Regions from separate parts of the Azospirillum sp. UFLA03-27 genome, predicted to be linked through region 2. Evidence: riboswitches for the same ligand, from Rfam matches in the RefSeq annotation. Region 2 holds a riboswitch; the other holds the start of a gene.

Region 1 (3,184 bases), on a different contig from region 2:
CTTTTCGATTTGGGAGGTCAGTCCGCCGCCTGCCCCTCCTCCAGGTAGATCTCCCCGCCCTTGGCGCGGAAGCTCTCCGACATCTCGGCCATGCCGGAGTTGGCGTATTCCCGCACCTCCTGCGTGATCTTCATCGAGCAGAACTTCGGTCCGCACATCGAACAGAAATGCGCGACCTTCGCCCCTTCCGCCGGCAGGGTCTGGTCGTGGAAGCGCTCCGCCGTCTCCGGGTCGAGCGACAGGTGGAACTGGTCGCGCCAGCGGAACTCGAAACGGGCGCGCGACAAGGCGTCGTCGCGTTCCTGGGCGCCGGGATGGCCCTTGGCGAGGTCGGCGGCGTGGGCGGCGATCTTGTAGGTGACCACACCCACCTTCACGTCGTCGCGGTCCGGCAGCCCCAAATGCTCCTTCGGCGTGACGTAGCAGAGCATCGCCGTGCCAAACCAGCCGATCATGGCGGCACCGATGGCGCTGGTGATGTGGTCGTAGCCCGGCGCGATGTCGGTGGTCAGCGGCCCGAGCGTGTAGAAGGGCGCCTCGCCGCACAGCGCAAGCTGCTTGTCGACGTTGGCCTTGATCTTGTGCATGGGCACATGGCCCGGCCCCTCGATCATCACCTGCACGTCGTGCTTCCACGCGATCTTGGTCAGCTCGCCCAATGTCTCCAGCTCGGCGAACTGGGCGGCGTCGTTGGCGTCGGCGATGGAGCCGGGGCGCAGACCGTCACCCAGCGAGAAGGCGACGTCGTACGCCTTCATGATCTCGCAGATCTCCTCGAACCGCTCGTAGAGGAAGCTCTCGCGGTGATGCGACAGGCACCATTTCGCCATGATCGAGCCGCCGCGCGACACGATGCCGGTGGTGCGCTTCGCGGTCAGCGGGATGTGCGCCAGACGGATGCCGGCGTGGATGGTGAAATAGTCCACCCCCTGCTCCGCCTGCTCGATCAGCGTGTCGCGGAAGATCTCCCAGGTCAGGTCCTCGGCCTTGCCGCCGACCTTCTCCAGCGCCTGATAGATCGGCACGGTGCCGATGGGGACCGGGCTGTTGCGCAGAATCCATTCACGGGTGGTGTGGATGTTGCGGCCGGTGGACAGGTCCATGACGGTGTCAGCACCCCAGCGGATCGACCAGACCATCTTGTCGACCTCCTCCCCCACCGAGGACGCGACGGCGGAATTGCCGATGTTCGCGTTGATCTTGGTGAGGAAGTTGCGGCCGATGATCATCGGCTCCGATTCGGGGTGGTTGATGTTGGACGGGATGATCGCCCGCCCGCGCGCCACCTCGTCGCGGACAAACTCCGGGGTCACATGGTCGGGGATCGAGGCGCCGAAGTCGTCACCGTCCCGCGCCGCCGCCTCGGCCAGCCGCTGGCGGCCCAGATTCTCGCGGACGGCGATGTACTCCATCTCCGGCGTGACGATGCCGGCGCGGGCGTAGGCCATCTGCGTGACCGCCCGGCCCGGCTTGCCGCGCAGCGGACGGCGCCCGGCGCGGTCGAAGACGGGCACGGCGCGCGTCTCGCCGACGCGCAGCCCGTCGTCTTCCGGACGGACCTCGCGGCCCTCATAGGCCTCGACGTCGCCGCGGGCCTCGATCCAGGAGCGGCGCAGCTCCGCCAGGCCGCGGCGGATGTCGGTCTGCACGGCGGGATCGCTGTAAGGGCCTGAGGTGTCGTAGACGCGCACCGGCGGCTCGCCACCGCCGACATGGATGTCGCGCATCGCCACGCGCAGGTCGGGGAAGCGCTCCCCGGCCACATGGACCTTGCTGGACGACGGCAGCGGGCCGGTCGTCACCGAGAAATGGTCCGACGGCGCGGCGTCTTTCGAAGCAGGGGGAAGAGAGTCGGGCATCTGCTATGGATCTCCATCGCACATAGGATCGTTGGAGACCCGGGTGTGACGGAGTGGCAGAACGGACGACCGGAGCGGTCCCCATGGAGGGGTGCGCGATGGGGGTGCGCGTGACCGTGGCCCGTTTGTTCCTGTCCCTACGCCGGTACGACCCGGATCAGGTTCAAAGGGTTCGGCGCCTTACGGCATCATCTCAGCCCCGTGCTATGGGGCTCCCCTTGGAACGTCGCCATGCTGAACGATCCGCCCCACCCACGTCAATGCGATTCACGGCGCGATTCACGGCGAATCCCACCCAATCAATGCAATTGGCGCGGTTCTGGTATCCATTATCTGGTATACAAAATCCTATTGCTCAGCCTGAGCCGGGCCGCTATGCTGCATCACAACAACAAAAAGCAACGCCCCCTCCCGAGTGCCCGGAGCCCGTCCCATGCTCGAATCCCAGATGATCGCCTTCGTCGCCCTGGTCGGCCTGATGGGCCACGGCCTGACCCTGCTGATGCGGGAGGATGACGAGTGGACTTCCGATCCGCAGGACGAGCAGCCGGACGGCCTCTGGTCGTCAGAGCGCTTCAACCAGTCCGGCGAGGGCCACAACCGTCCTTTCTTCCTGGAATGAAAAAGGCCGCCGCGCGGGGTGTGCGCGGCGGCCTTCATCGGAGGACCGTAACCGGAAGTGTGCGGGCCGATCAGTGGCCGGGCTGCACCGCCAGCCCACCCGCACCCTGCTGAGCGGCAAGTTCGGCGTTTCGGGCATGGTGTTTGCGCAGCATTGGCCGCAGGACCGCGATGGCGCAGAAGGCCGCGATGAGGTCCATGGTGGCACAGATGTAGAGCACGGTCGCCCAGGTGCCGGTGGCTTCCATCAGCAGGTTGCCCAGCGGGACCAGCAGCGCCGCAACGCCCTTGGCGCAGTACAGGACGCCGTAGATCTTTGCAGCATGCTTGGTGCCGAAGGTGTCCGCCGAGGTGGCGCTGAACAGGCTGTACACTTCGCCCCAGGCCAGGAACACCAGCCCCGACAGGATCAGGAACATGATCGGGTCGTGGCCGAAGCGGCTGAGCATCAGGATGCCGAGGCCTTCGAAGGTGAAGGCAATGAACATCGTCGCTTCACGGCCGATGTGGTCGGAGACGAAGCCGAACAGCGGACGGGAGATGCCGTTCATCACGCGGTCGAGCATCAGCGCGAAGGGCAGTGCCGCCATGGTGATGCCGAACAGGCTGATCGGGGCTTCCTTCACGCCCAGATCGTGTGCGATCACGCCGAGCTGGGCCACCGCCATCAGACCGCCCGACACGGTGCAGATGAACATGAGCAT
Region 2 (3,184 bases):
CAGATCGTCTCGATGGCGTGCGGGTTGCGAATGCCCAGGCCAGAACCGATGAAGGCCCCCAGCGGCATCACCGCCGCCGCCCCCAGATCGGCCAGCTTGCGGCAGGTCACCGGATCGTCGTTGCAGTAGGGCAGAACGGTGAAGCCGTCGGTTACCAGCGCCTCGGTGGCGCGCAGCAGTTCCTCGACGTCGGGATAGAGCAACTCGCGGTCGCCGATGACCTCCAGCTTGATCCAGTCCACACCCAGCGCCTCGCGGGCGAGCTGCGCGGTCAGCACCGCCTCCTTGGCGGTCAGGCAGCCGGCGGTGTTGGGCAGCAGCCCGGCGCGGTCGCCGATGACGTCGACAAGGCTCTCCGAGTAGCCGTCCAGGCTGATCCGCCGGATGGCGAGCGTGACCAGTTCGCTGCCGCTGGCCTCCAGCGCGTCGAGCATCACCTGCTGGTTCGGATAACCGGCGGTGCCGAGAAACAGGCGCGAGCGGAACTCACGGCCCGCTATGGTGAGCGTGTCGTTCATGGGTGTTTCCTTGGATGTCGGCCCCGCGCTCCGGCGGGTGAGAAGTTCAGCCGCCTTGGACGGGGCGGATGATCTCCAGGGCATCGCCCGCGGACAAGGGTGTCTCGTCCCAGCGGCGGGACGGCAGGACGGCGCCGTTGAGGGCGACCGCGACCCCGCGCGTGCCCGCGGCAATTCCCCGCCCGGCCAGCAGGGCGGCGACGGTGGGGGCGGCGAGGTCCTCCTCCCGCCCGTTCACGCGGATGCGGGCGCTCATGCCGCGGCCCCCTTCGGCTGGGCGAAACGGTCGAGCGCGAAGGGGCGGATCACCGGATCGGCCTCTCCGGTCAGGACCAGCCGCGCCACCGAATCCGCGGTGACCGGGGTCAGCAGGATGCCGTTGCGGTGGTGCCCGGTGGCGTAGACCAGCCCCTCCACCTCCGAGAGGCCGAGGATCGGGGCGTCGTCGCGGGTGCCGGGACGGAATCCGGCCCATGCCTCCTCGATGGGCAGCTCGGCGATGCCCGGCAGGGCGCGCCACGCCCCTTCCAGCAGGGCGAACTGGCCCCCGGCGGTCAGCCGGTCGTCGAATCCGCGCTCCTCCGTCGTGGCGCCGACGAGCAGCCGCCCGTCCAGCCGCGGGATCAGGTAGGTGCCGGGGGTCCACACCACATGGCGCAGCAGCGGCAGGCGGGGGTCCATGCGCAAACAGAGCATCTGGCCCTTCACCGGACGCACCGGCGGACGCACCGCCGGGGACAGGCTGTCGATCCAACCCGACCACGCCCCGGCGGCCAGAACCACCCGGTCGGCCTCGAAAAGCCGGTTGCCAACCTGGACGCCGACGGCACGGCCGCCGCGGATCTCGATGCGGGACACCTCGGCGTACTCGTGCACCACGGCGCCGGCCCGCAGGGCGGCAGCGTGCAGGGCGGTGGCAACCTTGCGGTTGTCGACTTGATGGTCGCCGGCGCAGAACAGCGCGCCGGCCACGCCCGGCTGGAGATAGGGTTCGCGCCGACGCACCTCCGCCCCGCTCAGCCATTCCACGGGCAGGCCGAGCTTGGTCTGGAAGTCGTGCAGGAACCGCACCTTGGCGGCGTCGTCGGCGTTCAGCGCGATGACCATCGTGCCTTCGCCGCGCAGGTCCACCGCCATGCCGGAGGCGGCCTCCAACTCCGCCGCGAAGGCGGGCCACAGGTCCTGGGAGGCGCGGGTCAGCGGCAGAAGGCTCTCTTCGCCGGGTTCGGTCTCCACGCAGGCGGCGAGCATCCCGCCCGCGGCGTGGCTGGCGCCCCGGCCGGCAGCGCCACGGTCGAAGACCTCAACCCGGCAGCCGGCGACGGCCAGCCTCCAGGCGATGGAGAGGCCGACCACCCCGGCGCCGATCACGGCGACGGTGGGTTTCGCGGAATCAGAATGAAATAAGGGCGCGGATACCATGCGGCGGCTCCCTTCGCTGGCATTATCCAGACAGGTTCGATGGGTGTGATCTCAGCCGCACGAGCGCATCCCGCACGGCACCCCAGCCAATGCCCGGATCATCCGGAAGAGGACCGCCTTTGGCAAGCCCCTTTTCGTTGGTCACAACAACAAAAGCGACGCCAGCCCCAAGAAGGACAGGAACCCGATGACGTCGGTCATGGTGGTCAGGAAGACCGAACTCGCCACCGCCGGATCGACGCCCAGCCGGTCCAGTCCGATGGGAATCAGCACCCCGCACAGGCCGGCGACGAACAGGTTGATGACCATGGCACAGCCGATGACCAAGCCGATCATCGGCTCGAACCACGTCGCGGCGATGGCCCCGACCAGCGTGGCGAAGACGGCGCCGTTGAGCAGCCCAACGAGCACCTCCTTACCCACCACGCGGGGGGCGTTGGAGGACGACAGCTCGCGTGTCGCCAGGGCGCGCACCGCCACGGTCAGGGTCTGGGTCCCGGCGTTGCCGCCCATTGAGGCGGTGATCGGCATCAGCACGGCCAGCGCCACGATCTGTTCGATGGTCGCCTCGAACAGCGAGATGACGCCCGCCGCCGCGAAGGCGGTAAACAGATTCACGCCCAGCCAGGAAATGCGCGAGCGCGAGGTTTCCAGAACCGAGCGGTAGATGGAGGTGTCGCCGACGCCGCCCAGCTTGCCGATGTCGTCCTCGGCCTCCTCGTCGATGATGTGGACCACGTCGTCGACGGTGATGACGCCGATCAGCCGCCCACCGGCGTCCACCACGGGGGCGGAGACCAGGGCGTATTGGCGGAACAGGTTCGCCACCTCCTCCTGGTCCATAGTGGCGGGGATGGTGTCCACCTCCTCCGTCACCAGATCGGCGATGCGGACCGACCGCTTCTGGCGCAGCAGGCGCGACAGCGGCACCGCACCGACCACCCGGTGCATCGGATCGACGACGAAGATGTCGTAGAAGTCCTCCGGCAGCTCGTCGGTGGCGGCGCGGACGTAATCGATGGTCTTGCCCACCGTCCAGAACTGCGGCACCGCCACCAGATCGCGCTGCATCAGGCGGCCGGCGGTGTACTCGTCGTAGGTCAGGTTCTCCTGGACCAGCGCCCGGTCGGCGGCCGGCAGATTCTCCAGAACCTCGCGCCGGGTGTCCTCGTCCAGATCCTCGATGACGTCGACGGCGTCGTCGGTGTCCAGCTCCGCGACGGCGGCGGCCAGCTCCTTCGGCT

The links. Region 2 has a riboswitch for thiamine pyrophosphate ahead of thiO (glycine oxidase ThiO). Riboswitches for the same ligand answer to the same signal wherever they lie in the genome.
Region 1: another riboswitch for thiamine pyrophosphate. It lies ahead of thiC (phosphomethylpyrimidine synthase ThiC); the one in region 2 lies ahead of thiO (glycine oxidase ThiO).

The regions. Positions count from the first base shown of each region.
Region 1 covers NZ_JAUQTX010000039.1:509-3,692, reverse strand. Annotated here, with positions in the region: gene thiC (phosphomethylpyrimidine synthase ThiC) at 18-1,859, opposite strand; TPP riboswitch at 1,976-2,088, opposite strand; gene Q4I23_RS08665 (hypothetical protein) at 2,293-2,481, shown strand; partial or broken gene oxlT (oxalate/formate MFS antiporter) at 2,552-3,184, opposite strand, start outside.
Region 2 covers NZ_JAUQTX010000015.1:3,126-6,309, forward strand. Annotated here, with positions in the region: gene Q4I23_RS03990 (thiazole synthase) at 1-518, opposite strand, end outside; gene thiS (sulfur carrier protein ThiS) at 565-774, opposite strand; gene thiO (glycine oxidase ThiO) at 771-1,940, opposite strand; TPP riboswitch at 1,932-2,035, opposite strand; gene mgtE (magnesium transporter) at 2,082-3,184, opposite strand, start outside.